4 regions of the Microbulbifer bruguierae genome follow, and region 1 is predicted to be linked to each of the others. Evidence: predicted binding sites of a transcription regulator. Region 1 holds the regulator's gene; each other region holds the start of a gene.
The links. The regulator LexA, encoded in region 1, represses DNA repair genes until DNA is damaged. The targets are predictions, from matches to a motif close to ACTGTNTNTANANACAGT.

Region 1 (7,632 bases):
TTGTAAGAACACCCGCAAACTGCTGAAAAATGGTCAGCCTGCGCCGCCGAAAATGGATCCGGTACCAATGCCGGAGTTGGCGTGTGAAAAGGTGGATGACACCTATATTCTTCGCGACGGCGCTTCGGGCCTGTTCCTCGCAGCGAGCCAGTTTCCCAAAAACCGCGAAACCCGCGCGCCGTTGATCAAGGAACTGTTGCCTCACAAGGATGAGATTGATCCCAAATACAGCTTCCTGTTCTCTGCGCCCACAGAGGACAACGAAGGCAGGGATACGGTAGTGCGTTTTAGTCGCAAGACCCAGGAGCAGTACGTACAGACCGAAGAGGACGGCAAGGCGACCGGGTGGAAGGCGTTCTATCATGACGGTAAATGGCAGGTAGAAGCGCCGGCCAAGAAGAAAGCCCCGGCGAAGAAGGCGGCCACCAAGAAGGCACCAGCTAAAAAGGCTCCTTCCAAAAAGGCCAAAACTTGAGCAATCCCTACACCGGACTCGTCGCCGCCGCATTGCGCAAATGCCAGCTGTTGTTAAACCGGCTGGAGGCTGAGGGCAGTGGTGATCCGCTGTGTCAGTCAGCTCTTGGTGAGGGGGCGCTGTTGCAACTATGGCGTGGCTATCGCGCTTTTCTGGCTGAGCAGGCCCATCAGTTACAGCTGGGTGTAGCACCTGGACGCGAGCCGGAGTCGGCTGGCCAGCTGCAGCAGCTGGTGGCACAGAACGGCAAGTTCAGTGCGGAAATTGCGGAGCTGGTCAGCCTGGCGGAGAATCCCGACAGTTGGTATCGGCAGATGGACACTGCCTGGCGGTGCCTGTGGCACGCACCCCAGGCACCGTCCACTCGGGCGCAAAGCGCCGCCACAGGTGCCGCAGTGCAAACCCTGATCCCGGTGCGGCAGGTAGATGTAAGTTCAGGCTCTGGGAGCTCCCAGCTCGATGCGCAGAGTTTACGAGAGTGGCACCGTGCGCTTTCTGAACTGGTGCAGCGCCAGCGAGCACAGGGGCAGGAGTGGTAGGCGCGGCGCACTGATCAATTGTCTCCCCCTGTGTTACACTGCCCGCAAATCACGCTGTAACTGGAGAAGTGAATGTCTTCCGAGACCTACGAAATCATCGAGTTGTCCAATGGTGATGTAGCGCTGCGACGCGCTGGTCACAAAGAGGACCCGTTGGTGCGTATTCATTTTTCCGCTGAAAGCCTGCATTTTTTGCAGGAGCACAAAATTGCCGTTGCCCGAGCCATGCTGGAGGCGGGGATAGAAGCGGTTCAGGAAATCGGCTCGCTGGAGCCGGAGCCCTTTGAGGACGAAGAGGTGGACGTCACCGAGCACACCATCCACTGATACAGCCATCCACTGAGACAGCTTGCACAAACGAAAACAGGGCCCAATGGGCCCTGTTTTCGTTATTAAGGCAGTGATTTTCCAGTGAAAATCAGTTGGTGTTCTGGCGAATCACACCAACCGCCAATCCTTCAATGGCAAAGTTTTTGTCCCGCATATCCACCTGGATGACCTCAAAATCTTCATTTTCCGGTAGCAGCTGAATCATTGCCTGATTACCGCGGCGTTTGAATCTCTTCACTGTCACTTCATCCTCGATCCGCGCCACCACTATCTGGCCGTTGCGAATATTGTCGGTACGCTGTACTGCGATCAGGTCGCCATCCAGAATACCGGCATTTTTCATGCTCATGCCGTGTACTCGCAGCAGGTAATCCGCGGGTGGATGGAAGAATTCCGCGGGGATTTCGCAGTATTCCTCAATGTTTTCCTCAGCCAGGATGGGATTGCCTGCCGCGACGCGGCCGACAATCGGTAGCCCGGCTTGGTGGCCTGGGATTCGAATGCCACGGGAGGCACCGGCCACCATTTCAATGGCTCCTTTACGCGCTAGCGCTTTGAGGTGCTCTTCCGCGGCGTTAGGTGAACGAAAGCCGAGTTCCTGGGCGATTTCGGCCCTGGTGGGCGGATAGCCGGTTTCGTCCAGGTAAGATTTGATGAGCTCCAGTACCTGAGCCTGGCGGGCAGTGAGATTTGTCATGGGCGCCTTCCTGTTGTCTGTATTTTTATACAGTTGCTGTGATTATATACAGATCTGACATCCACGCAATCTTCTCAGGGCGGCGCATTACGACTGCTAGACTTGATGTGTCCCGGGATTTTTGTGGTCTGCGGATGTGAAAAGGATTACTGCCGCAACCGCCACAGCACAGAACTCCGGAAAAATAAGTAGTAATAGCGATAAGGAGAAGGCATATGCTGGATGCAAAAATGCCGGAAGCGTGGCGGGTGCTGCGCATACAGTCGGAACTGGTTGATGGCATTGAGCGCTTGATTACATTGAAAGGCGCTGTCACGGTTTTCGGCAGTGCACGCTTTCATGAGAATTCCCCAGAGTATCAGGAAGCGATGCGCCTGGGAGAGTTGCTGTCCACGGAAGGTATTCCTGTACTTACTGGCGGTGGGCCCGGACTAATGGAAGCGTGTAACCGGGGTGCATTTCCTCACGCGGGATCGTCAATCGGGCTCAATATCGAGCTCCCCTTTGAACAGGTACCAAATCCCTACCTGGATATCGGTCTGCATTTCCGATACTTCTTTGTGCGTAAATTCATGTTTGTTAAACACGCCGTCGGGTTTATCGCGCTGCCGGGCGGATACGGCACTTTGGATGAGCTGTTCGAAGCGCTGACATTGGTGCAAACCCAGAAGGTAAAGCGGTTCCCGATAGTCTTAGTTGGTAAGCGTTACTGGGCGGGTTTGATTGATTGGATGATGGAGACGGTACTTGAGCGGGCGTGCATCGACGCCGGTGATCTGGATTTGTTTAAACTCGTCGATACCGTGGAAGAGGCTGCGGAGATCATTATTGATTATATTCGCGAGCACAACGGGTGACGCGTGCCTTGACGGCCACCCGTAGCAGCGCCAAGGCAAGCCTTTGAATGGTTTTGCCTGAATGGGGCAGGGCCATCGCTAGTATCCGTCGTCATTGCCCGGGAAGCTTTCGCCTTCGAGTTTGTCGATAGCGCTCTGTGCCGGAGAAAATACCGGGCTCCTGAATCCCGCATCTTCCTCATCCTGCATCTCTTCCGCCGATGAGCCATAGCCGGCATTGGCATCTTCCGGTGCTGCGGCGCCAACAAGTGGCAAGCGAGGCCAGCTTTGGAAGTCGATCTCATCCAGAGAACCGTCTTCATATTGAATTTCTATGGTGCGGGAGGGCTGGTCTACAGCGACGACCTCAAACACGTCGCCACTTTCGAAATTTTCAAACCAGCTGCCTATTTCCGGAGCAATTCTGGCCATGGTGCTGTCCTCCTTTCTCTATGGTTTGTGGAGCATTGCCCCCCGGCACAGATTTAGTATCTCTGTACCCAATCTAGTGTGCCCGCCTGCCCATCCCTAACTTCCCCGTATGATCTCGCGCTGGCCTTCAAACCCGAGTGTTCCATTCGGTGCCGACTGTGCTAGTCTCAGGGTTTAAACAATCGTTTTAATTGTTGGTTTGAATTGGCATGAGTCAGCTGGATACCGTCAATCGCATTCTCGACGCCGCGGAAGTGTTGTTCGCGGAGCGGGGGTTTACTGAAACATCGCTGCGCACCATCACCAGTACCGCAGGGGTCAATTTGGCGGCGGTGAATTACCACTTTGGTTCGAAAAAAGAACTGATTCAGGCAGTTTTTGAACGGTTCCTTACGCCATTTACGGAGAATCTGGATCGGGAGCTGAGTCGTAGGAAAGCCTTGGAGAAACAGGTTCAGGACGGGACGGCCGACGGTGAAGCATTGGCGCTGGATGACCTGCTGCAAAGCCTCTATCAGGTGGCGCTGGCAGGTCTCGCCAAAGAAGGGCGCGACCCCAAGCGGTTTATGCGCCTGCTGGGGCTGGCGTATACCCAGTCACAGGGCCATTTGCGCCGATTCATTGTTTCGCGCTATGGCGAAAGTTATCGCCAGATTGCCGGCCAGCTGGCCCAGGCATTACCGCATGTAGACCCGGTAACCTTCTACTGGCGCCTTTATTTTATGCTCGGCGCCACCATCTTTTCGCTTTCGAGCTTTGATGCCATCGAAGCTATCCTGAGGGAAGATTTCGGCGCTGAGAGCAGTCTGGAGGAAACCCTCGCCAGACTCGCCCCTGCAGCCGCCGCGATGCTTACTGCTCACGAATAGGTTCAGTGGCCGGCAACGGCACTCTGTTTTGGGCGACGGTGTTCTGTTTTGAGCGCCAGTGTTCTGTTTTGAAAAGGGAGCGATATATTCATGTCAGTGCAAATTGGTCCGGTAATGATCGATGTGGAAGGCACGACGCTTACTCCGGAAGACCGCGAGCTGTTGCGGCACCCACAAGTGGGCGGACTGATTTTCTTCGCTCGAAACTTTACTGACCGTCCGCAGCTGGAAGCGCTGGTGGCGGAAATCCGCAGTGTGCGTCCGGAAATCTTGCTGGCTGTGGACCAGGAGGGTGGGCGTGTGCAGCGCTTTCGGGATTCATTTACCCGCATCCCATCCATGCAAGCCTTGAGCGCCCAGGCCAGCACACAACAGCTGCAGGATGTTGGGTGGCTGCTGGCAGCAGAATTACTCGCAGTCGGTGTGGATTTCAGCTTTGCGCCGGTGCTGGATGCTGACGATGATTTCTGCCGCATCGTGGGTGACCGCAGTTTCGCCCGTGATCCGTTAACGCTCGCCGAAAAAGCCCGTCCGTTTATTGCGGGGATGCACGAGGCGGGCATGGCCACCACAGGGAAGCATTTTCCGGGGCACGGCCAGGTGCTGGAAGACAGTCACGAAGAATTGCCGGTTGACCGGCGCCCGCTCGAAGCGGTGTTGGCGGCAGACTGCAAACCATTTGAGGAATGCATCCGTGCCGGTGAATTGCAGGCGGTGATGCCGGCACATATCCGTTTTGCCGAGGTGGATGAAAACCCCGTGGGATTCTCCCGTTTCTGGCTCCAGGATATTCTGCGCGCGCGGCTGGGATTCGATGGGGTTATTTTCAGTGATGACCTGACCATGGAAGGGGCGGGCGCTGCGGGTGGTTACGGCGATCGTATCCGCGCTGCCATGCAGGCAGGCTGCGATATGGGCGTCGTGTGTAACAACCGTCAGGGCGCGATTGAAGTGCTGCAGGCGCTAGAGGGGTTTGTGCCAGATCCTGCCTCCAGCAGGCGCTTGGAGCGTATGCGTGGGCGTCCGGTAATCAAAGACTGGGATGAGCTGCAGCAGCAATCACGCTGGCACGCGACGCGGAAATGGCTGGCCTCCTGGATGTAAATCGGCAAAATACCCGGCAGCCTTGGCTGAGGTTGCGCCAGATATTGTTGCATTGTGGATTGCCCGGGATGCGGTCTGCTGAGTGCGCGGAAATATATTGTTTTTTATGGAGTGATTTGTGGAGTCTGCCAAAGCATTTTTGCGCTCCCTGGTGGGGGATGATCGTCTCTGGATTGCCGAAGTTTTCCTGCTTGTACTGGCAACGGCGTTTGCGGCCTGGCTGTTATCACTGTTTGTAAGCCGCTTACAGGTCCGCGCCGAGCGCACCGTCAATCCCTGGGACGACGCCCTGTGTGGCGCCATTAATCCGCCCGCTTCCCTGTTGGTATGGTTGGTGGGACTCTCTCTGGCGGCGGCCCGTGCGGGCAAGGCTACCGGGGCGGAAATCTTTTCTATTGCCACCACCGTGCGTGAGGTCGGCTTTATTGTCCTGATCACCTGGTTCGCACTGCGGTTTGCCAAGGCGGTGGAGCAGAATCTCGCCGATCCGCGCTTTATGGGGAAACCCATGGATGCCACAACTGTGCGCGCCATGGGTAAGCTGATACGTGCCTCGATCATTATTACCGCCGCTATGGTGGTGATGCAGCATTTCGGCTACAGCATCAGTGGGGTATTGGCATTTGGTGGTATCGGCGGTCTCGCTATCGGTTTTGCGGCCAAGGATTTGCTGGCCAATTTTTTCGGTGGTCTGATGATCTACCTGGATCGCCCATTCAAGGTGGGGGATTGGGTGCGATCTCCGGACAAGGAAATTGAGGGCACGGTGGAAGATATCGGCTGGCGCCTGACCCGGATCAGAACTTTCGACAAGCGTCCGCTCTATATTCCCAATGGCGTGTTTACACAGATTTCGGTGGAAAACCCTTCGCGTATGCTAAATCGCCGTATCTATGAAACTGTCGGCATCCGCTATGACGATGCGCATTTGATGGCGCCGATCGTCAACGATGTGCGTGCAATGTTGCAGCAGCATCCGGAAATCGATGCCAACCAAACACTGATCGTCAATTTCAATTCGTTTGCGCCGTCGTCACTGGATTTCTTTATTTACACCTTTACCAAAACCACGAATTGGGTGCGTTACCACGAAATCAAACAGGATGTGTTGTTGAAGATTCTCGAGATCATCGAGGCGCGAGGAGCGTCCTGTGCCTTCCCGACCTCCACGTTGCATATTGCAGATCTGCCTGAACTCGCGCTGGTTGCCGACCGCCAGCAGTCTGTTGGTACCGGAATGGCAGCAAAGTGACGTGTTTTCCAACTGTGCGGCGTGTCAAGTTAATTGGTACTCTCGTCGCTGATTTGGTGGTTTGTTGCGCATAATTCGCGGGAAGTAACATTAATTTATTGTAGATGCCTAGACAGTGGCGCAGTTTTATCTAAGAATCAGTAGCGGCTTGTCGGGTTGACCCGGCAGGCGCTTCGAGATAGCTACCGGAACCAAGGATGTTTGGGTAGCTGCAAATGGGGTAGGCGTTCTGCCCGCGACCGGGGTGAGCGCAATAACAATAAATGAGGTTGGCTTAATGAGTGATCGCGTTACGGGTACCGTGAAGTGGTTTAACAACGCCCGGGGTTATGGCTTTATTACCTGTGCAGAAGGTTCTGAAGACATATTTGTGCATTACCGCAGCATCCGCGGTGACGGCTACAAGACCCTGAACGAGGGGCAGGCCGTTGAGTTTGAAATGCAGCAAGGGGACAAGGGTCTTTTGGCCGAGGATGTGGTTCCCTGCGAGTAAAAGCCTCTCAGTAGTACGCACACTCGGTTCCAGATATTTCGGGGCAGCATCCAGCTGCCTCGAAAAATTGCGCTTTTTCTCGACAGACACGACGTTTACAGCGTGTGAGGTCATGACCTCCGCAGCTGTATAGGTTGTGTTTGTATCAGTTGTGTGAGTTGTGCGCATTCAAAAAAGCCCGCAGGATTTTGATTCCTGCGGGCTTTTTTGTTCGTTTACGGCGGTTAGGGGTTATCCCGCGCCAATCATCCGCAGTAACTGACCACAAAACAGGGCGGCGTAAGTCCCCAGTGCATACCCCACCGTGGCAAGCAAAACTCCGACCGGTGCCAGAGATGGGTGGAAAGCGGCTGCGACCACCGGCGCAGAGGCCGCACCGCCAACATTGGCCTGGCTGCCTACAGCCATAAAGAAGGTGGGGGCTTTGATCAGTTTGGCCACCAGTAGTAACAGGCCCGCGTGAATGGCCATCCAGATCAGTCCCAGAATAAATAGCTCAGGACTGTCTTTCAGGGCGGTGATGTCCATTTTGGTGCCGATGGTTGCCACCAGAAAATAGATGAATACGGTGCCGACCTTGGAGGCGCCGGCACCCTCCAGTTTTT
Region 2 (7,632 bases), 500 kb from region 1:
ACAATCACCAGCTCTCCCGTTGTACGGCGAATCGTGGTGTTGCGCACTTCTACCGCCTCAACCCGCCCCTCCACCTGCTCGCACTTGATGACGTCTCCCGCCTCGAAAGGAAAGCGCCACAGGATCAGAATTCCGGCAAAGAAGTTTTCAAACATATCCTTGAACGCAAATCCCACCGCCACCGAGAGCAACCCCAATCCGCCCAGGGCCCTGGCCGGCGTCAACCCCGGAAACAGGATCATCGCGGCAATCAATAATCCCAGCAGCCAGATGACGATTCTCGTCAATCGCACCAGCAGATCGTGCAGGGATGAGCGTTTGGTGGTTTTTCTGGCAAAACGGCGGGTAAATTTCCCGGCGACAATAGACACCCCCCAGGTCAGCAGCAGCATCACCAAACCGGCAACGAAGAACGGGATATGCCCGAGAAAAGCATTCCAGATATCCAGCATGGATCCGGTCACCGCCTCAAGCACATGGGAAAACGAGGTTGGCGCTACCTTGGCCAGTTCGAGTGTTTCGGCTAGTTCTTTGGTTTTGTCGTCGACAGGGGGTTGTGCCTGCACGGTGCAGCTCACGGGGCTCAAGCAAGAAAAGCCGAAAGTGAAAAAATGAAACATAAAGTACATAGCCGCCGAAATCGTCCAGCCGCTGCTCCCAGCCAGGTTGTCAGTCCTCTTCCGTCACATAATCCGCTTGGCGCAACCACTTGGTCGCGATCCATTTCTCGCCCTCCCCTACCGGGCTACCTCCATGCAGGGTCTGGTAATCCAGTTCACCACGTTCGTTGGCATACGAGAAAAACAGACCGCACCCCTTTTTCGGTAAAATTTCCAGTGCCAGCTTTGGGAATACCGTTGCCCCTCCCGCGACGACGTCATTAAGGTACATGATCAGGGTGCCCACACGCTGCCCGCCATGTGACAAAACCTCCCTATGACCCGCTCGTTCGGGGCTGAAAAAATCGTAATGGGGCCTGTACTGTGCTCCGCGCTCGTAATGCAGAATCTGTAGTGGCTCCCCTCTTCGCGCCGACACCCCCAGCAACCGGGCGATACGGTTTTCAATCGCCGCAATCAAGGGACATTCCGCCCGCTGAAAACAGGCACCATAACTGGTGCGCGCCTCCCCCAGATCAAAGGCGCCGTTATCTGAGTTGACCACCCGGGATGGCTTCAATTGTGGACGAGAGAGCTCTATGAGGGCATTACACTCACTGGCAGATAGAAGGTTGCCAAAAAGTATGAGATTGGGACTGCGCAACGACAGCAGGACTTCCACCCGCTGTGTGTCCACAGGGATATTATTCGTCTGCGGCTCGAACAGACGGAAGCGCTGACCGGAATCCGCTTGCGCCCGGGGCAATCGGCAATCTGGGTCTCCGCTTCCACCAAAATCGGCGATGCACTGCTTCACCGCCCGAGAAATACTGGGCTGGTAACCTGCTCGCAGCAGCGCCTCGACCATCACCGATGGCTGCTGGCCAGCTTTTACCGCGTCGCGGATCCACTGCTGAAGGTCCGGCTGAAGTTCGGCAAACTCCACGGAATACTCCTTTTAAACGCCCCCGCTCATTGCCTTTGCAGCTGTGGTGCGCCACCCAGATATTTGTTATTCGATATTTGGCACTGCAGACCCTGGATGACGCTTCAGCGACAGGTTCTGAAACGCGACCTGAGTATAGTCCCCGCCGGATATTCTTGTGTTGAACCCAATCCGTACGCTACTACTACCGCTGGATCCTGTACCGATACCCCTCCACCGCTGAACCGGACGTCACAGAAATGGTCTAGACCTGAAACAACGCGGCCACTAATTACCGGGGGAACACATTGAATAGCTTGTACTTGTATATGAAGTGGAATAGAAAAAATCTGGTCGACATCGCCGGCACACTGCGCACACGGGCGTTTGTACTATTGCTGTTGGCCTTGTCTATACCGGGTTGTGCCACCCTGTCGCCGGAGTTTGAAAAGCCGGAAGTGCAGCTAACCGCGCTGGAACCCCTGCCCGGCAACGGTAGTGGCGACCTGCGTTTTCGCATCCACCTGCGCGTGTTCAACCCCAACAACCGTGAATTGTCCCTGTCCGGCCTGTACTACACCCTCAAATTGGCGGGCCACAAGGTGATCACAGGTACATCGAGTAACCTGCCGGTGATCCCAGCCTACGGTCAGGACGCCATCGTGGTAGACGCCTCGGCCAACATCATGGGGTCGTTTATGGCAGCGGCAGAGCTCATTCGGCTGCAGGGAAACAGCGTGCCCTACGAACTGGAAGCAAAGTTAGGATTGAGGCAGTCCATTCTGCCCGCGATTCGCGTAACCAAACGCGGTGAGATAGATCTGGGGCAATACCAACGCTAAGCCCCCGGGATCGGGGCCAAACTTCCCTAAATTCGAGAACATGGAACCAAAACGTAAAAGTGAGAGGAAGAGAAGAGTCCGGGGCCTGTTGAGACAACGGCCCCAGCTATTGGGAAAGCGGATACGGGGAAAGATCAGCGCCGAGCTACCAAGATACCGCCAGTCATGGCCGCGATGGAGCCGAGAATACCCAACCCCATGAGACTGTAGAGACTGATACTCTGCTGGGCTGCCTGCGTGAGCACCTGTTCGAAGGGGAACTGCCAGCAGACAATGGCGGACGCCGCGACCACGGCCGCGTACTGATAACGGGTCGCCCGACGCTCGGCGCGCTTCGCCGGCACCGGCGGCAGTTCCGCCATAACACGCTCGCAAAAGCCGTCATCATCGAGATGAGGCTCACTGAACTGCAACTGCTGCGACAGCCATGCATCAAAGTCCGGCTCACCCTCCAGGGCACCGTGCGCGGACTGAACAATACCGTCTTTGATCACCATACCTGTAGAACCACCCGTTGTGTTCCGGGAACCTGCTGATTGATGTTTGAAATCAGCCACCGACTACCTCCTCCCGCCAGGCCTGAAGCAGCGTCTGCAACTTGGCTCTTGCGCGATTAACGTGAGATTTTACCGTGCCTAGCGGCAACTTCATAATACTGGCAGCCTCCTCATGGGAAAAACCGCGCTGCATACACAGATGTACCGCTTGCCGCTGGGCTTCACTCAACTCCCCCATCGCCGTATTCAGATCTCTGGCCATACCCAGCTGCTGCGCCTCTTCGACGCTCTGCTGAGCCTGGGCACGGTCAACCGCATCCTGATCCACATCCGGTGCGTTCTTGCGTTTGTAGCTCATGACCAGATTGTAGGCAATACGGTACAGCCAGGTACTGAAGCGCGCATCCCCCCGAAATGCAGGCAATGCCTTGTAGGCCTTGATAAAGGCCTCCTGCGCCATATCGTCGGCCAGCCCCTGGTCGCCATCACACAGCTGACGAAGCGAGAATCGCAGCTGTGACTGATAGCGACGAACCAGCTGGGCGTAAGCCCGCTGGTCCCCGTCATCGACGACGCGCCTGATCAGATCCTCATCATTGAGGTTCATGGGTCGCCGTCCTTAACCTGCTTGCTGGTGATCGAGCTTCCAGTTGATATAGCGTGCCACACCGATAAACAGCGGGATCAGGCCCAGGCTACCCACCCCCACACCGGCGGCGGCAGTGAGCCAGATAAAGATTGCCGCGCCCACAGCCATCAGGGTAAATCCGCGGTCCCTGGTACTCCCAGTGCTCTCTCCTTCCAGCGCGTCCAGCAGCTCCGGCGGGATATCGCGCCCCTCGGAAACCATACGATTGATGTTCTCCATCACCAGCTGCTTTTTGCGATAGCTGTTGCGGGTGACCAGCCAAACAATCAGGATGGGGGTACCAAAAACAGCCAGGATGGCAATCACGGGAATAACCAGTGCAATGTCAGAATCATCCGAGTCGCTGTAGTTATAGGCGTAGACCTCTGCCTTGCGCTCCAGATCCCGCGCCGCGCGGGCGTGCTCCCGCGCCTGCCGGGCATGTTCCCGGGCCATTTCCGTGGAGATACCGATGTCGATATTGCGCGGCACCGATTCCAGCGATTCCTCGATCACCAGGCCCTGCTCGTCGAGTACGCCCTTCTCCTTGAGCTTTTCATAGATGCGCCGGGTCACCGCGCCGCCGAATTCTTCACCGAGATCGATCTCGACATTGGCCGTTTCACCGTTCTCATCCCGGGCATGGATCCGCAGGCTGCCGTCCCCCTGACGCAGGATACGCACCTGTTTAGTCGCCTCTTTCTCTACCGGTTCCGGCGCTACCACTGGGGCTGGTGGCGTCGGCGGCTGGGGCGCCTCGCCGACCTCGTCCTGTGCCCACAGGGATCCGGAAACCCCCATACTCAGAGTGGCTGCGACGGCAAAGGCCCAGATGGGCATGCGTTTACGCATGGTGGTGTTACTCGCTCTCATTGATGTTATCTCGCTCTTGCAATTTACCTGATCGCGGTGCTTTCAGTGATACTTCCCCCGCAACCATCCGCACGGCAAAATCAGTCGTCGGATCAACTGGCGCAGGATTGTACCTTTTTCGACCAGTTTGTATCAGGGGTACCGCAGCAGCCGCCCGTTTCAGTGCGACTTTTACCTTTCAGCAGATGGACGTGGGGAGAGCCGCATTTGGATGCAGAAACTCTGAGCAAATTGCTATGTGACCAGTTCACCCTATACCCCCACCGGTTTCCGCTCGGCCGTTGACACTGAACATCTATACAGATACTGTACATGCATCCACTTCAATAACAACACACGGTTATTGCCAAGAATAAACGCCCAAGACCATCAGGAGGCCCTTATGGCGGTAGTAGCAGTCTGGAAATGCGATAGAGACGGAGCCATGTTCGACAACAAAAAAGATGCCGAAGAACACGACAAAATGCTGGAACTGGCAGCCAACATCACTGCCCTGATCGAGCGTCATGTTGATGGCGTTTCCGAGCAAGCCAGTGAAGAAATTGGCCTGATGCTGGCCAAGCGCCGCGAAGTACTGGCCAAGGCCTGTAAAGGAAAGCCAGAAGATTTACTGACAGAAGATGACGCTTTCGAAGAACAACCCGTAGCCCACGGCGAAGAAAACGTCACTCCCCTGGCCGCCAACCAGTAAGCGGTTGCCGCAGGCTCATACGATACCCGTACAAGCCTGCGCAGATTCCATTCCATCCCTGTACTCTGCCCGGCTTGCCGGGCTTTTTTTCACTCCGTTTTCTTCTCAGAACACAGACAGAATGTTAATCACCGCCAGGATAATGATCACCAACCAGGTGAGCGCAGTGCCGACAAAACGCCCCGGGTGATAGCCTCCTTTCCCGCCGATCAGGCCAATCGCGTGCAATAAACGGGCGAACACCAGTGTCGAGCCCAGGCTGTGCAGCCACAGTGGTGCCAGCCCGTTGATTTCTGCCGCCATTAACAGGAGCAATGCGATAGGGACATATTCCGCCGCATTGGCGTGGGCCCGCACCAGCACCTCACCCTGTTTATCGCCACCAGTTCCGATACCAATTTTTTTACCGCGGCGAAACCCAACCACTCTGAATGCCAAAGCAATCATCAGCAAGCCACACAACCCGGCATATAACGCGGTAACTTCAACACTCATCAGCTTTTCCAACCTGTTTCATACTTTTTTTTGCGCTACTTCTAACTTGCACTTTATAACGCTAACAAGTAGCAACTTATCGTTCGTAGGCATGCCCGGTACCTGCTTTAGGGTGCAGATAGCGATCCCGCAGGCGCGTTGAGCGATTCACCAGGGACTGCGGCTGGCCATCAATCAACAGCATTTCCGCATAGGACGTCACCTCCAGTGGGTCCCCACTCCAGACGACCAGCTCGGCCAGGTTACCCGCCGCCAGAGTCCCCCCTTCGAGTCCAAAAATTTCCGCAACATTGGCCGTAATCGCTTTGATCCCATCCTCATAGGGCAATCCGTAGGCAACCGCATTACCCGCGCCCTGACGGGACAGGTAGCTATTGTGTGAGCCTGCATAACCAGGGCCACTGATCGCCACGGTTACGCCGGCCTTGTGCAGCAGCGCTGCGTTATCCATGCGCGCCCCGAGCGCTTCAAACGCGCTGGGAGTATTCCCCAGGGCGTCGATCACCACTGGCACCTGTGCATCGGCCAGGGCGTCTGCCACCATCCATCCTTCGGCCGCGCCGAGTATGATCAGTTTCAGGTTGAACTTCTTTGCCAGTGCCAGTAACTGCAGGATGTCGCTGGAGCGGTCGGCAGCAATCAACAGTGGTTGCTCGCCACTCAACGCTGGCTGCAGTGCATCCAGATCTTCCAGCGAATAGTCCAGCTCGCGCCAGTCGCCACGGCGAACCGCAGCGCGGTTAGCCGCATATTCCCCAGCCTGACTCAGCGCCTGTTCAATCTGAGCATACGCCAGTGCACGGCTGCCACCGGCCAATTGTGCACCGGATTCACCAAAGTATACTTTCTGTACCAATCCGGTTTGGGTGACGCTGTCATAACCTCCAGTGAGTTTGATGGCGAATCCCTGACCGGCAAAAATCTTTTCCTCGCTGCCGGGAAGTACCACCGCTCGAGTCAGGCCCCCGGCGCGATTGAATGGAATCAATGTGGACTGCGGATTAAATGCCACCGCAGGATCAAAACCAGCACCGAGCGGCGCGTCGCTGATGGCACTGTCATTGGTAGATGCCGCTGCGCCGATTTCGGTAAGCCCCAGTTCGCTGCTGGGAGCAATAATGCCCGGCGTCACCACCTTGCCCTTGCCGTCGATCACGAGGTCCGCGGTCACCGCGTCCAGGTTCTCTGCAATCTGCTCAATGCGCCCATCCCGTACCAGCATGTCTCCGACTGTCAGAGTGCCCTGCTCATCCAGGGTAATAATTTTCGCACCCTTGATCAGCAGGGTGTCAGCGAACAGCTGAGGCGCTGCACCGGCAACCAGCGCGGCCAACAACACCCCATAAAATTTGAATCGCGTATTCTTGTTCATTATTGCTGACCTCCTTCCGGCAGGCGCTCGCCTTCCGCATCGAGAATGCCCAGTTCAAAATCGCTGTGAGGCTGTCGCGAGGGATCGTCGCGGTCATACATCAGCACACCGTCAATGAAGACCTGATCCGCTTTGGCATAGACACTGAAGGGATTACCCGACCAGATGACCACATCCGCCATCTTGCCTTTCTCCAGGCTTCCGGTGACCGCGTCGATACCCAGGGACTTTGCCGGGTTGAGCGTCATCCAGGTAACCGCGTGCCGGGGCTCGATATGGAAGCCGGCGCGCTGCCCTGCCACCATGGCCTTAGCCGTCTCCTGATTAAGATGCTGGATGCCGATGGCAGAATCCGAATGGATCATGGCACAGGCCTTGGCCTGGTCGACGATGGCGATGTTTGCCTCGGTCATATCAAACGCTTCGTGCTTGAACCCCCACCAGTCCGCCCACATGGCCGCACAGACTTTGTTCTCCGCGAGCAGGTCGGCAACCTTGTAGGCTTCTACCGCGTGGTGAAAGGTGGAAATCTGGAAATCGAACTCCTTGGCAATATCCATCATGATCGCCATTTCCTCACCGCGATAGCAGTGGTTGTGTACCAGAATTTCGCCATTCAGCACCCCCGCCAGGGTTTCCAGCTGCAGGTTCCGCTCTGGCTCTTCCCCGCCCTTGCCCTGGTAGTCCTGCCACTTGTCCCTGTACGCTGA
Region 3 (7,632 bases), 990 kb from region 1:
CGCCGGATACAACACCTCTTCTACATGCGGACTGAGGCGGTGGATCTCGTCGATAAACAGCACATCGCCGGGCTCCAGATTGGTCATGATGGCGGCGAGATCGCCGGCCTTTTCCAGCACCGGGCCCGACGTGGTCTTGATCGCCACACCCATTTCCGCGGCGATGATATTCGCGAGAGTGGTCTTGCCAAGGCCGGGAGGGCCGAATACCAGGGTGTGATCCAGGGCTTCTTTACGCAACTTGGCGGCCTGGATAAAAATTTCCATTTGCTCACGCACCACCGGCTGGCCAACATAATCGGCGAGGGTTTTCGGGCGCACGGCGCGGTCGTACTGCTCTTCCACGCCGATGGGGCCGATGGGCTCCGGGGCGATAAGACGATCTGCTTCAATCACGGGGGCTTCTCACGGAAATTTCTACTCGGTCAGGCGGGCGCCATGCTCTTCAGGGAAATACGGATCAGCGTGGCGCTATCCGCGTCGGCCTGTTCCTTGCAGGCGCGGGCGACCATCTTACTGGCATCGGTGGGCTTATACCCCAGTGCTACCAGGGCACTTTCGGCCTCGCCGGCATGATCAACCCTCGGCTCATTGTTGGTGGCCATCAACGGGATATCCCCGAGATCACCCACCTGCGGGGTTAGCTTGCCGCGCAATTCGATGATCAGGCGTTCTGCGGTTTTCTTACCCACGCCCGGGACCTTGACCAGCGCAGCCACGTTGTCATCGGCCACACAGCGGGCCAGCGCCGCACCATCGAGCCCGGACAGAATCGCCAGCGCCATTTTCGGGCCTACGCCGTTGACCTTGATCAGGGTTCTGAACAACTGGCGATCGGCTTCGTGGATAAACCCAAACAGCTGCTGGGAAGTTTCTGAAACTGCTAAGTGAGTGTGCAATTGCACACTGCCGCCCAACTGAGGTAATTCGAAAATGGTGGTCATCGGGGCCAGGACTTCGTAACCCACACCCTGAACGTCTAACAGTAACTGGGGCGGCTGGATGGCGGCAAGGGTGCCGGTGAGTCTTCCAATCATTCTTATTCCAGGTTCTATATTGTCCGGACCTCAAGGCCCGGTGATACGTACTTTTCCAATTCCGTGGCTACCCTGCTGCCGGTAGCAAAGTCGCCACTCGCCTTGTCAATTGCAGGACCCATAACTGACCCCATAACTAAAAAGGGCCACAAGGTCAGCTACGTTACGCTCAACCGTCCGCGCCGGAACCGAGTCCGATTCCCCGCCGAAGTCTGAATCAAAGTCTGCATGGTATGCATATGACAAAGCGCCACCGCCAGCGCATCCGCAGCATCTTCCTGCGGTGAAGCGGGAAGTCTCAGCAGGGTTTTGACCATATGCTGTACCTGCAGCTTGTCGGCACCGCCGTTGCCCACTACCGCCTGCTTGACTTTGCGCGCCTCATATTCTGCAACCGGAAGGTCCGCATGGGTCGCAGCAACGATCGCCGCACCCCTCGCCTGCCCCAGTTTCAGCGCTGAACCGGCGCTCTTGGACATGAACACGTTCTCGATCGCCATCTCATGGGGCTGATATTGCTGAGCGATCTGGCTGACAGCATCAAAAATCAATTTAAGCCGCTCGGGCAGAGGGCCATCAGGCAGCCTGATAACCCCGCTTGCCACATAGCGGGCACTGGAGCGCTCGATATCGATCAGGCCGTAACCGGTCTTGCGCGAGCCGGGGTCTATCCCCAGAATTCGGGTCACGGCAGGCTACCCCCTGTACATTTATACAATTGTTGCGGGAAGTGTCCCAAGGTGACGCCAATGCGTCAAGGCAGGAGGGAATTCTGCTCAGCGGCTTTCCGGAGGCTGGACACAAAAATGCCCCGGGTTGCGGGGCATTTTCAGGCCAGGAGTGCGCTTTGGCGAACGTGCGGAGCCGGCGGCTACGCGCCCAGAGGTTACCCGAGTTCGGCCATGACTTCTTCGGGGATATCAGCGTTGGTGTAGACGTTCTGCACGTCATCCAGATCTTCCAGCATATCCACCAGTGCCAGCACCTTTTCCGCCCCCTCTTTATCCAGAGGAATGGTGGTGGAGGGGACCATGGCGATTTCCGCATTGCTAGGGGCAAAACCGGCTTCGGTGAGCGCATCCTTCACCGACATATAATCGGTGAACTCGGTGCTTACCTCGATACTGCCGTCTTCATTGCTTTCAATGTCCTCAGCCCCGGCTTCCATCGCGGCCTCCATCAGCGCATCTTCGTCCACACCGGGCTCGTAGTACATCTGCCCCTTGCGCGAGAACAGGTAGGCAACAGAACCATCGGTACCCAGGTTGCCACCGCGCTTGGTAAAGGCGTGGCGCACATCTGCCACAGTGCGATTGCGGTTGTCGGTCAGACATTCAACCAGCACGGCGACGCCACCCACGCCATAACCTTCATAGGTTACCGCTTCGTAACTCTCACCATCCGCATTGCCAGCGCCACGGGCGATGGCCTTGTCGATGGTATCCCGCTTCATGTTCGCACCCAGGGCCTTGTCGATGGTGGTCCGCAGGGTGGGGTTATCATCCGGGTTCCCGCCAGACTTGGCGGCGACCGTCAGTTCGCGAATGATCTTGGTGAAAACTTTGCCCCGCTTGGCATCCTGAGCCGCCTTGCGGTGCTTGATGTTGGCCCATTTACTATGTCCAGCCATCGATATCTCTCCGGTCGTACTCCAACTTCACGCTCAAATTGCTTCCCGTCACCCCGGCGCAGGCCGGGGTCCAGCGTGGATTCCGGACTCTGCGCCGGAATGACGGTCAAAGAAACTCAGCCCACCTGATCCTCTTTCTGACGCAGGCGGATACTCAGTTCGCGCAATTGCTTGGCATCTACCGCTCCGGGAGCGTCGGTCATCACGCACGCAGCGCTCTGGGTTTTCGGGAAGGCGATTACATCGCGGATGGAATCGCTGTCCGTCATCAGCATTACCAGGCGATCGAGTCCGAACGCCAGACCACCATGGGGCGGCGCGCCGTATTTGAGCGCATCCAGGAGGAAGCCAAACTTCTCGCGCTGCTCTTCCTCTTGGATACCCAGCACACGGAATACGGTCTGCTGCATCGCCTGATCGTGAATACGAATGGAGCCACCGCCCAGCTCGGTGCCGTTCAACACCATATCGTATGCCCGGGACAGGGCTTCCAGCGGATTCTTGTTCAACTCTTCCGGCGCACAGGAGGGTGCGGTGAACGGGTGATGCAGCGCAGTCAGGCTGCCGTCATCGTTCTCTTCGAACATGGGGAAGTCCACCACCCACAGCGGCGCCCACTGGGCCACGTACAGGTTGAGGTCCTCACCCAGCTTGCAGCGCAGTGCACCCAGGGCTTCAGTGACGATTTTGCCCTTGTCCGCACCGAAGAAAATCAGGTCGCCGTTCTCGGCGTGCAGGCGATCAAGGATCGCGCCGCGCACTTCATTCGGCAGGAACTTGACGATCGGAGACTGCAGACCGTTTTCCAGATCCGAACGGTCGTTGACCTTGATGTACGCCAGGCCCTTGGCACCGTAAATGCCGACAAACTTGGTGTAGTCGTCGATCTGCTTGCGGGTCAGCTTGTCGTTGCCGCCGGGTACTTTCAGCGCAGTCACACGGCCTTTCGGGTCGTTGGCCGGGCCGGAGAACACTTTGAAGTCCACTTCGGTCATCAGGTCCTTGATGTCGACCAGCTCCAGCGGGATTCGCAGGTCCGGCTTGTCGGAGCCGAATTTCTCCATTGCCTCGCTATAGGGCATGCGCGGGAACTCACCCAGCTCGACACCCTGCAGATCTTTGAACAGCTTGCGGATCATGCCTTCGGTAATGGACATGATCGCGTTTTCGTCGAGGAAGCTGGTCTCGATATCGATCTGGGTAAATTCCGGCTGGCGGTCAGCGCGCAGATCTTCATCGCGGAAACACTTGGCGATCTGATAGTAGCGGTCATAACCGGACACCATCAGCAGCTGCTTGAACAGCTGAGGAGACTGCGGCAATGCGAAGAATTTGCCCGCGTGGGTACGACTGGGTACCAGGTAATCGCGGGCCCCTTCCGGGGTGGCACGGGTCAGGATCGGGGTTTCGATATCCAGGAAACCTTCACCGTCCAGGTAGTTGCGGATGGCATTGGTGATCTTCGAGCGGAAGCGCAGGTTGTGCTGCATTTCACTCCGGCGCAGGTCGAGATAACGGTATTTCAGACGCACGTCTTCGCCGACCGCAGTGTGCTCATCCAGCTGGAAGGGCGGGGTTTCCGCACTGTTGAGGATCTCCAGCTGCAGGCCGTAAACCTCAATTTCGCCGGTCACCATATTCGGATTGACCGCTTCCGGGGCGCGGGCGCGCACGCGGCCGGTGACTTTCAGTACGTATTCGCTACGCACGCGATCGGCCAGCTGGAAGTGTTCACCAGCATCCGGATCGAATACGACCTGGGCAATGCCATCGCGGTCGCGCAGGTCGATGAAAATGACTCCACCGTGGTCGCGGCGGCGGTCTACCCAGCCACACAGGGTTACTTCGCGGTCAATATCGGCGGATCGCAGGGCGCCACAGTAGTCGGTGCGCATGGAGTCTTATTCCCTTAGTTGTTAACGCTAGTTGTTAACGCTATTAGTCGTAGTCGTAAACGCTATAGTCGTATCTGGTTTGGCGGTATCAGCTGGCTTTGGCATCCGTGCCAGCGGATTTCCCGGCATTGGCAGGCTTGGCCGCATCACCGGCCAGATTCTTCTTGCTGCCGGTTTTAAAGTCGGTTTCGTACCAGCCACCGCCTTTAAGACGGAATCCGGCGGCACTGATTTTCTTGCTCAGCTCCGCTTTCTCGCAGGCCGGGCAGTCGGTCAGCGGAGCGTCGCTCATACGCTGCAGGGCTTCCATCTGGTGCCCGCAGGCCTTGCACTGGTATTCGTAGATAGGCATGGCGATGTACCCGAATCTCACTGTTGGCCACCTCGCGACGGTTCCCCGAGGTGCCAGAATATAAAGGGGCGCAGATTATACATGAGCACCTGCGAGGGAAGAAGAAGGCAGGTTGCGGAGCGTTTGCCGGGGGTATCAGGTACTACCGGAGGGCAGCAGACAAGTGGTTTCTGGGCCATTTTTCAGCCAAACCCCTAAAAAAAAGCACTTTTTTTCCGTTTTGACCCGATGCGCTCGAACAAAAACTGGATATACTTCAGCTCAGTACTTGGGTATCCCCAGATGTACAAACACTTTCACTGGAAAAACATCTATATAGAAGGAAGCTAACTATGGCCGCACGCAAGACCGCAGCAGCTAAGAAAGCCCCCGCCAAGAAAACTGCAGCCAAGAAGGCTCCAGTAAAGAAAGCAGCAGCCAAGGCCGCTCCGGCCAAGAAAGTGACTGCCGTTAAAGAAAAGTACACCAAGACCCAGATCCTGAACCAGATCGCCGAGAGCACCGAACTGTCACGCAAGCAGGTTCAGGCGGTTCTGGACGAACTGACCAACGTGATCGAAGGCCACGTGAAGAAGCGCGCAGTAGGCGAGTTCGCTCTGCCGGGTCTGCTGAAAATAACCACCGTGAAGAAGCCGGCCAAGAAAGCACGCAAGGGCATCAACCCCTTCACCGGCGAAGAGACCATGTTCAAGGCGAAGCCTGCCAGCATCCAGGTAAAAATCCGCCCGCTGAAGAAGCTGAAGGAAATGGCCGAGTCTTGATTCTCGCCGCTTTCAGCCATGAAAACCCCGCGATTGCGGGGTTTTCTGCTTTTGACACTTCGAATCTGGCGGCCCCTACCAAAACACATTCGCACCGGCGTAAAATGGCCGCCTTTCGATTTAGCCCTAAATTCCACCGAACGAAAAAGAAAGCCCTATGCGCGCATCCCGCTATCTGATCGCTACCCAGAAAGAAACCCCCAATGACGCAGTGGTCATCAGTCATCAGCTGATGCTGCGTGCGGGTATGATCCGCCGCCTGTCCTCTGGCCTTTACACCTGGCTGCCCACCGGTCTGCGTGTACTGCGCAAGGTGGAGCGCATCGTGCGCGAGGAAATGGACCGCGCGGGGGCACTGGAAGTGCTGATGCCGGTGGTACAACCGGCGGAACTGTGGGAAGAGTCCGGCCGCTGGCAGCAATATGGACCGGAGCTACTGCGCATTCAGGACCGTCACGACAACCCTTTCTGCCTGGGCCCGACCCACGAGGAAGTGATCACGGACCTGATTCGCACCGAGATCAACAGCTATAAACAACTGCCTGCAAATTTCTACCAGATCCAGACCAAATTCCGCGACGAAATCCGCCCGCGCTTCGGTGTGATGCGCGCCCGTGAATTCACCATGAAGGACGCCTACTCTTTCCACCTGACCGCGGACTCCCTGCAGGAAACCTACGATGTCATGCACGATGCCTACTGCCGCATCTTCGACCGTATCGGCCTGGATTACCGCCCGGTTCTCGCAGACACCGGCTCCATCGGTGGTTCCCACTCTCACGAATTCCATGTTCTTGCCCAGAGCGGCGAGGACGATATCGCGTTTTCTACCGTGAGCCGTTACGCGGCAAATGTGGAACTGGCGGAAGCTGTGGCCCCTGCGGGCGAGCGCCCGGCACCGTCCAAAGAGATGGCAGAGCTGCACACTCCCGGCCAGAAAACCATTGCCGCGCTGGAAGAGGCCTATGGCATCGCCGCAAACACGTCGGTGAAAACCCTGATTGTGCTGGGGGAGACCGACGAAGAAGGCGCAGAAGCACCGCTGGTGGCACTGGTGTTGCGCGGCGATCACGATCTGAACGAGCTGAAAGCCGAGAAGCTGGCGGGTGTCGCCAGCCCGCTGCAATTCGCACCGGAAGCGCGTATTGCTGCGGAACTGGGATGCGGTATCGGTTCTCTTGGCCCGGTGGGCATGAACATCGATGTGATCGTGGACCGCGCAGCTGCGCATCTGGCGGATTTTGTCTGCGGCGCCAACCGGGACGATTACCACCTGACCGGTGTGAACTGGGAGCGCGATGTAGCCATCGCCCGCGTCGAAGACCTGCGCAATGTGGTTGCGGGCGATGCAAGCCCGGATGGTGAGGGTACCCTGGAGATCAAGCGCGGCATCGAAGTGGGCCACATTTTCCAGCTGGGCAACAAGTACAGCAAGGCGATGAATGCCAAAGTCCTGGACGAAAATGGCAAGGAGCAGGTGATGGTCATGGGCTGTTACGGCATCGGGGTTTCCCGGGTTGTGGCGGCGGCCATCGAGCAGAACCATGACGACGCGGGCATCATCTGGCCGGCGGCCATCGCACCCTTCCAGCTGGCGATTGTGCCGATCAATATGCAGAAGAGCGAAGCGGTTACCCAGAAGTGCGAACATATTTATAAAGCTCTTTCTGCAAAGGGTATCGATGTACTGCTGATGGACGAGCCGAAGGCGCGCCTGGGTGGAATGCTTGCAGACGCCGAGCTGATGGGTATTCCACACCGTATCGTGGTCGGCGACCGCGGTCTGGAAAGCGGAAAAATTGAGTACAAAGGCCGTCGCGATTCCGAGAATTCAGAATTTTCTGCGGATCAGATCGTGGATATTCTTCTCGAAAAAATCCCGCACTAAATCTCGCACAGCCCTACGAGTCCATCTTACTCCGTAAGCAGGCCCGCGGCCGTGCGTTGGGGGGATGGA
Region 4 (7,632 bases), 1.9 Mb from region 1:
ACCAGTAGTTCCGGTCCCTGCAGAATCGTCATCAGGTCTACCAGCGCGTCGTAAAACAGCCCTGCCGCGCGATCCCGCTCGGCCTCAGTGACCCAGCGACCAATGCTGATGGAGCGGAAATCAAAGCGTTTGCGCACATCACTGAAAGTGACGCTCTGCTGGCTGCGCTGCTGCGCACTGCGGCGGTAGAAATTGCGTGTGAGTGCCATAGTCGATTTAAAAAATGGTACCGGTGGAAAAATATCCGAAAAAATAGCCGTGAAAAATCAGCCGGGTCCGTTTTCTGTTTCCTGGTCTGTGGTCGCCTGCCAGAACTGCGCGAGTTGTCGGGACAGTGCTTCGCCATTATCGCAGGTCTGCGGTTGCCAGTGCGCGGGAAAAAGGTCGCGATAAAATGGCTCGGTAAAGCGTGCGTCCGCGAGCACCACCACACCGCGATCAGATTCGGTGCGGATCACCCGTCCCGCGGTCTGCAGCACCCGGGTCAGGCCGGGATAGCGGTAGGCCATATCAAAGCCGCTGGCGGTTTCGTTATCGCTGCTCCAGGCCTGGCGCAACAGTTCCTGCTCTACATTCACCTGCGGCAGACCCACGCCCACCACGATGGTTCCGACCAATTGCTCACCCCGGTAGTCCACCCCTTCACCAAATACACCGCCCATAATCGCAAAGCCCAGGCTGTGCCGGCCGTCGCTGAAGTGCTGTAAAAATTCGCTGCGGGCGCGTTCGCTGGCACCGGGTGTCTGCTGTACCAGCGCGATGTGTGGTTGCCGCCGGGAAAACTCCTCTGCCACCCGCTGCAGGAAACGGTAGGAGGGGAAAAACACCAGATAATTGCCCGGCCGGCTTGCATACACCCGCGTCACCATCTCCACCAGTGCGCTGATCGCGGCATCTCGAGCACGATAGCGGGTATCCACATAGGGGCAGAGAAAAACGCCCTGCTGCGCTGGATGAAACGGGGACGGTAACGTCAGCAGTGGTGAATGCTGTTGCAGCCCCAACTGCCGGTAGATGAATGCCGCTGGCCGCAAAGTGGCGGAAAACGCGATCACCGCGTGAAACTGCCGGTAGCTTTGCTGCAGAAAGTCCGCGGCGTTCAGGCACAGTAATTGGACCTGCTGTTCCTGCCATCGGTCACCGCGGGTTTGCACTTTTGTCAGGCAGCGATGCTGGTTACCCAGTAACTGCTCGACCGTGATATAGCGGAACAGGTTTTTCAGCCAGTCTCCCAAAACCTCCGGAGGCCGCCGCGATTGCTCCCACAATGCACTGACGACGGCCAGTACCTTGTGCACCGCGCGACTGACGGCAACGGGAAGCTGCTCGGGTACAGAGGGATCGCCGAGCCAGTGCTGCGCCGCCGGATCGTCCCCGCTCGATCCTGGTGCGAACGTCCTGCTGTTATGTGATTGCGACTGTGCCTCTGCCCAGTTTTCCAGGGCCCGCACCAGGGACTGAATGCTGCGTCGCAGGGTGGGGTGGGTACTTTTGCAGTCAGCGGCGGCGCGACGACAGCTGCTGCGCTCCAGTGCCGCGCTGTACATGGCGCGTGCGCGCTCCCCGAGATTGTGGGCTTCGTCGACCAGCAATGCGCGTTTTCGGCTCTGATCCAGCAACGGCTGCATACGCACCAGGGGATCGAATACATAATTGAAATCGCACACCACCAGATCCGCCCAGGGCAGCATCTGCAGAGAAAGCTCGAAGGGGCACAGTTGCAGCTTGTCCGCCACCTCCGCCACTGCCTCGGCGGTTAATAGCGGTTTGCCCAGCAGCTGCCGGCGGGCTTGCGGCAGACGGTCGAAAAACCCCCGCGTGCGCGGGCAGATTCCATCCGCATCGCGGCTGCACAGGCCGAGGTTGCAGGCACAGGTCTTGTCCCGCGCCTGGATTTCCAACAGCGACAGTCGCAGTCCACGTTGATGAAACATCTGTGCGGTCTGGCGCACCACTTCGCGGCCGGAATTTTTTGCGGTGAGATAAACCAGCTGGTCTACCTGCGCTTCTGCCAAGGCCTTGATGGCCGGGAACAGGGTGCTGACGGTTTTGCCGATTCCCGTAGGTGCCTCCACCGCCAGTTCGCCACCGTCGCGCAGGCAGCGGTAAGCGGCTACTGCCAGCGCGCGCTGGCCGGGGCGATAATCCGCAAAGGGAAATGCGAGGGTGCGGGAGGTTTGCCGGACCTGCGTGCGATGCTGTTGCCACAGGCGGTGCCACTGCACGTATTCACGCAGGGCGGTGAGGGTGAATGTTTCCAGCTCATCCCGCTGGTACTGCGTGGACTCACTATAGGTTTTTTTCTCTTTGAGGTTGTGCCACAACATCTGCAGCGTTACAGCGTCTTCCGCGACGCTTCCGTCGCAATCGTGCACAGCCAAATACTGCTGTTGCTGCAGATAGCAGAAGCCGTAAATTTTCAGCTGTGCCCAGTGCAGGTCACGTACAGACTGCGACAATAAATCCGGTGCGCAGTAGGTGGTTTTGATTTCGTCCAGCTGCGCCGGCCGGTGCAGATCCGATTTTGGATGCAGGATATCCACACGCCCGCTGAGCGAAACCGGCAAGCCATCGCACACAAGGTTTACTTCCAGGCTGAATTCCGCCTCACTGCCGCGGGGGCGCTTTTTCTGCAGTTTCTGGTGTGCGCGGATACCCTCCTGGGCGCTGGGACCGGGGGTGCGATCGCCGATCAGATCACCGCGGCGGCAGGCAAAGGCCACCAGCTCGCCCACGGAAAGCCGCAGGGCTTTCTTTGCGCTCAGGGCTGTTTTTGCGCTCAGCGCTGTTTGTTCGCTCAGGGCTGTTTCCTCGCTCAAGGCTGCCACTCCACATGCACAACACGGTGGGGGATTTGGTGGCGGGCGAAGAAGCGCAGCCAGCGCTGTTGGTTCTGTTGCAGGCGATCGCCGGGCCCTTTGACTTCCACCAGTTCATAGCTGCCATCGGCGGGAAACAGAATCAGATCCGGCAGACCGCTGCGGTGGTTGCCGATATCCGCCAGCAGGCGACGGAAAATCTGTTGCCAGTGTTGTGGGGAAATTCTTTCCAGTGCCATTTCCAGCAGGGTTTTCGGGAGTGCTTCCCAGGTCACCAGGGGGTTGGCGATACCGGATTTGTTCCGATAATTTTCCCACACCCGTTGCTGCAGGCTCTGCCGATCCAATTCCGACAGGCGTTGCTCGAACGCCGTGCGGCGCTGGCGATAAAAGTCCCCGGTGCGAAAATCGCTGGGTGCGATCTGAAACGGATTGAAAAATGCACCGGGTATCGGCGCAAACACAATGTCCCATACATACAGGCCGAGTACGCCGTTGAACAGGGTGTTTTCTACATAGAAACACTGCGCAGGAGGCTGCATATCGTCGCCGGTTGCCGATGACTGTGCGAGATGGGACGCGGCCTGCAGCTCGACGCATTCGGGTCCCGGTTGCAGGGAAACGGTTTCGGTCGGTGGCCGGTATTTTTCCGGCGCCGGCCAGTCGGTTCGGTGAATCGTGGCTTTGGCGGTCCGGTAGCCGAATCCCTCGGCGAATTCCTGCTCCGCCTCATCCCAGGGGGTTGCCATGATTTCCCGGCAGAGCGCCAGGCCGCTGCCGGTATCGCCGCGCTGTACCGCAATACGTGCGCGACGCTCCCGCGCCGGCGGCCGTGTGCATTGGCCATACAGCTGTTCTGCCGCGTCCAGTGCGTCGAGGCGCTCGAGCTGCCGTGCCAGATGCAGGCGCAGGCGATCTACCCTGCGCGCCAGGGTCGCATCTTCGCCGTTCGCTTGCGGAAGTTTTGCTGCAAGCTGCTGAATGGCGTCGCTTCCCGACTGCATCGCCGTTTCTGCTTCCGCCAGGCACTGGTAATAATGCAGGTGTTGTTCGATCTGGGCGCGGTGTTGAAACGGCAACCGTTCCCGCTCCAGGGGATAGCGCTCGTAGCGCAACAGCCCCAGATCCCGCAGCACGTAGTCGGTCAGATCCTGATTCAGGTTGCCGAAAAAGCACAGTTTGAAGGTCTCGAAACATTCCGCTGCCTGTACAGCGAGCAGGGATTCACCGCTCAGCAGGCGATCGGCGACCGCTTCCCCGGCCTGCGCCAGCAGCGCCTGCTCCAGTGCCGGGCGCTTAAGTGTTTTTGCCAGTGGGGTTTGGCTGCTGGCAAGTAACTCCGCCTTGGTAAACAGCGGTAACAGGGCTTCCACCGACAACACGGGGTTACGCTGCAGCAGTCCGGCCTGTACCAGTTGAGCCGCAGCGGCGGGCAGATCGCTAATCTCCACGTAAACGAGCTTGCTCTGGCGAAAAAGTGCTCCCGCCGGCGAGGGAACCCCCTTGCGTGACAGCAGGCGCACGTACAGTTGCTGGCTGTCCTTATCCAGTCGGTGAAACCTCGCGCAAAACTGTCGCTCCTCCTGTGATAGAAGTGCTGCGTAGCGTTCCGTCACAAACTCCATCAGCGAAAGGAAGTTATTCAGGTAATAGTTTGCGGGTAATTCAACGACAGAAGTCATAAGACTGGTCAGGTGTTTGCATAAAAAATGGCAGAAGAAGATTTAGATGCACTCGCACTAGAGATCCAGGGCATCGGGAGCGCTTTTGGGTGCTGTATGGTTATACAGCATTGGGGGTGGAGCGGACAAACCCCGGGCGCGACCGGTGGGCCATAGCTCTTTCGCGCTATGGCAGTGAGTCTATGCAATGGGTACTCTCTGCGGCTGCATATCACATCCAAATCACATCCAGGAACGAGCGATAACAGGGAATGAATCAGACTCGGCGCGTCTGGCGCACGGAAAAAGCCGGAGCCATCAGCAATCTGCGACCGGTGCTGGAGGAGCTGCGGCCCCTGGACGAGGACAAGATTCGCATCGACGTCAAAGCGGTGGGTCTGAACTTCGCCGACATCTTTGCGCTGACCGGGCTTTACTCGGCAACCCCGGAGGACAGCTTTGTGCCCGGGCTGGAATTTTCCGGTATCGTCAGCGCGCTGGGGGAACAGGCGGAAACGGACCTCGAGGTGGGCGACAGAATTTACGGTTGCACTCGCTTCGGTAGCTACGCAGACACCCTCGACGTACTGCCGCAGCACTGCCGCAAGCTGCCCGAGGGCTGGTGCTTTGCCGAGGGCGCGGCCTTTCCCGTACAGAGCCTGACCGCGTTATACGCGCTGGGCGACCTCGGCGGGGTGAAACCGGGCCAGGTCGTGTTGATCCACAGTGCTGCCGGTGGCGTCGGCCTGCAGGCCATGCGCATGGCGCGGCAGATGGGAGCGGTGCCCGTGGGTACGGTGGGCACGGTGGCTAAACAAGAGTTTCTCGCGGAGCAGGGCTTTAACGAAGTTATCCTGCGCGGCCCGGATTTTCCCGCCCAGTTAAAACACCAGCTCGCCGGTCGGCCATTGCACGCGGTACTCGACGGAATCGGCGGCAAGGTACAGCTACAATCCTTCAACGCGCTCGCCCCCATGGGGCGCCTGGTCGTCTTCGGCGCCGCCGAATTTACCCCCGGAAACCGACCCAACTGGTCCAAAGCCGCGTGGCGCTACATGAAGCGGCCCCGTTACGATGTGCTGGACATGATCAGCAGCAATAAATCCGTGCTTGCTTTCAACCTGATCTGGTTGTGGCATGAGCAGGCGCTGTTCGATCAACTGCTGAACGGCACCGCCCAACTGGGCTTGCCGTCTCCCCACGTAGGTCACAGGTTCTCCTTTGCCGAAGCCCACGAGGCAATCGAATGCCTGCGCAGTGGTCAGTCGGTGGGCAAGGTTGTGCTGGAAATTTAGGGTTCACCTGTGGAAAGCCGTTATCTCTGCGTACCATGAATCTCTGCGTAACCCCATCCTGTAGCACTTCCTCCGGCTACGGCTTAAACAGTATCGGATGTGTCGCCGCTGCTGCCCCATTTTGGTAATCTGGCGTACTAATTAACGTATTGGGGTTGAACAAGGCCACACCAAAGCTCGGCCGTTGTGGCCAGCCGCAGACTTTGCGTGACCAATGAGTCAAAAGTACCAATACAAGACGTCTTCCGAACAATCAGCCAGAGATACCTATGGCCAAAGCAGTCAAAGGCAGCGCTACCGGCACCAAAGCCGCCGCCAAGAAGCAAAAATCCTTCGAACAAACCCTGTGGGACACCGCGGACAAACTGCGCGGCAGCGTGGAATCCTCCGAATACAAGCACGTGGTGCTGTCGCTGATCTTCCTCAAGTTCATCAGTGACAAGTTCGAGCAGCGCAAGCGCGAGCTGATTGCCGAGGGGCAGGGCGACTATGTGGACATGGTGGAGTTCTACACCATGAAGAACGTCTTCTACCTGCCGGCGGAATCGCGCTGGGACTACATCGCCCAGAACGCCAAGCAGGACGATATCGCCATCAAGATCGACACCGCCCTCTACACGGTGGAGAAGAACAACAAGGCGCTCAAGGGCGCGCTGCCGGATAACTACTTCTCCCGCCTGGGGCTGGATGGCAGCAAACTGGCCGCGCTGATCGACTCCATCAACAATATCGACACGGTGGTGGAGCAGGAGGGCGGCGCGGCGAGCGAGGTGGACATCGTCGGCCGCGTGTACGAATACTTCCTCGGCAACTTCGCCGCTACCGAAGGCAAGGGCGGCGGCGAGTTCTATACCCCCAAGTGCGTGGTCAACCTGCTGGCGGAAATGATCGAGCCCTACCACGGCAAGATCTACGACCCCTGCTGTGGCAGCGGCGGCATGTTCGTGCAGTCGGTGAAGTTCGTGGAGAACCACCAGGGTAACAAGAAAGACATCTCCATCTACGGCCAGGAGCAGACCAGCACCACCTACAAGCTGGCGAAGATGAACCTGGCCATTCGCGGCATCAGCGCCAACCTGGGCGAGGTGCCCGCCGACACCTTCTTCAAGGACCAGCACCCGGACCTCAAGGCCGACTTCATCATGGCCAACCCGCCGTTCAACCTGAAGGAGTGGCGGGGCCCCGACGAACTCACCGACGACCCGCGCTGGGCCGGTTACGAGGTGCCGCCCACCGGCAACGCCAACTACGGCTGGATCCTGCATATGATCAGCAAGCTCAGCGAGAACGGTGTCGCCGGCTTTGTGCTGGCCAACGGTTCCATGAGCACCAAAACCAAGGGCGAAGGGGAAATCCGCAAGAAGATTATTGAGAACGACCTGGTGGACTGCATGATCGCGCTGCCCGGCCAGCTTTTCTACACCACTACAATTCCGGTGTGTCTGTGGTTTATCACCAAAAATAAAAAGGCCGCAGTCATCCCCGGCCACGAAGGCAGCAACCACCGCAACCGCGAGGGCGAGACGCTGTTTATCGACGCGCGCAATATGGGCAGCATGATCAGCCGTATCCATAAGGAGCTGACCGTGGACGATATCGCCGAGATCGCCCGCACCTACCACGCCTGGCGCGGCGAAGCCAAAGACGGCGACTACCGGGATATTCCCGGCTTCTGCAAGGTCGCCACGCTCGAAGATATCGCAGCCAACGACTATGTGCTGACCCCCGGCCGCTATGTGGGCGCCGCCGAAGTGGAAGACGATGGCGAGCTGTTTGAAGAAAAGATGCGCGAACTGACCCAAACCCTGTACCGGCAGATAGCGGAGGCCGAGCAGCTAGATGCGATGATTAAGCAGA

Region 2: a site for LexA is predicted at 4,651-4,668, ahead of PVT68_RS00845 (YebG family protein). Genes of this name have one in related genera too.
Region 3: a site for LexA is predicted at 1,739-1,756, ahead of ruvC (crossover junction endodeoxyribonuclease RuvC). Genes of this name have one in related genera too.
Region 4: a site for LexA is predicted at 4,593-4,610, ahead of PVT68_RS10545 (VRR-NUC domain-containing protein). Genes of this name have one in related genera too.

What each region holds. Positions count from the first base shown of each region.
Region 1 is NZ_CP118605.1:677,945-685,576, reverse strand. Features, by position in the region: gene topA (type I DNA topoisomerase) at 1-475, shown strand, start outside; gene PVT68_RS02945 (DUF6586 family protein) at 472-1,014, shown strand; gene PVT68_RS02940 (hypothetical protein) at 1,087-1,341, shown strand; gene lexA (transcriptional repressor LexA) at 1,433-2,041, opposite strand; gene PVT68_RS02930 (LOG family protein) at 2,257-2,898, shown strand; gene PVT68_RS02925 (DUF6763 family protein) at 2,977-3,309, opposite strand; gene PVT68_RS02920 (TetR/AcrR family transcriptional regulator) at 3,519-4,178, shown strand; gene nagZ (beta-N-acetylhexosaminidase) at 4,269-5,282, shown strand; gene PVT68_RS02910 (mechanosensitive ion channel family protein) at 5,401-6,534, shown strand; gene PVT68_RS02905 (cold-shock protein) at 6,812-7,027, shown strand; gene PVT68_RS02900 (DUF819 family protein) at 7,259-7,632, opposite strand, start outside.
Region 2 is NZ_CP118605.1:182,324-189,955, reverse strand. Features, by position in the region: gene PVT68_RS00875 (mechanosensitive ion channel family protein) at 1-566, opposite strand, end outside; gene PVT68_RS00870 (2OG-Fe(II) oxygenase) at 670-1,545, opposite strand; gene PVT68_RS00865 (LEA type 2 family protein) at 1,854-2,366, shown strand; gene PVT68_RS00860 (hypothetical protein) at 2,501-2,863, opposite strand; gene PVT68_RS00855 (sigma-70 family RNA polymerase sigma factor) at 2,916-3,470, opposite strand; gene PVT68_RS00850 (DUF6249 domain-containing protein) at 3,483-4,364, opposite strand; gene PVT68_RS00845 (YebG family protein) at 4,747-5,055, shown strand; gene PVT68_RS00840 (MAPEG family protein) at 5,161-5,550, opposite strand; gene PVT68_RS00835 (amidohydrolase family protein) at 5,627-6,922, opposite strand; gene PVT68_RS00830 (amidohydrolase) at 6,922-7,632, opposite strand, start outside.
Region 3 is NZ_CP118605.1:1,665,689-1,673,320, forward strand. Features, by position in the region: gene ruvB (Holliday junction branch migration DNA helicase RuvB) at 1-396, opposite strand, end outside; gene ruvA (Holliday junction branch migration protein RuvA) at 426-1,037, opposite strand; gene ruvC (crossover junction endodeoxyribonuclease RuvC) at 1,196-1,726, opposite strand; gene PVT68_RS07175 (YebC/PmpR family DNA-binding transcriptional regulator) at 1,924-2,667, opposite strand; gene aspS (aspartate--tRNA ligase) at 2,784-4,562, opposite strand; gene PVT68_RS07185 (FmdB family zinc ribbon protein) at 4,651-4,914, opposite strand; gene PVT68_RS07190 (HU family DNA-binding protein) at 5,247-5,675, shown strand; gene PVT68_RS07195 (proline--tRNA ligase) at 5,833-7,563, shown strand.
Region 4 is NZ_CP118605.1:2,528,436-2,536,067, reverse strand. Features, by position in the region: gene PVT68_RS10555 (CLCA_X family protein) at 1-209, opposite strand, end outside; gene PVT68_RS10550 (ATP-dependent DNA helicase) at 267-2,819, opposite strand; gene PVT68_RS10545 (VRR-NUC domain-containing protein) at 2,816-4,501, opposite strand; gene PVT68_RS10540 (zinc-binding dehydrogenase) at 4,753-5,775, shown strand; gene PVT68_RS10535 (type I restriction-modification system subunit M) at 6,045-7,632, shown strand, end outside.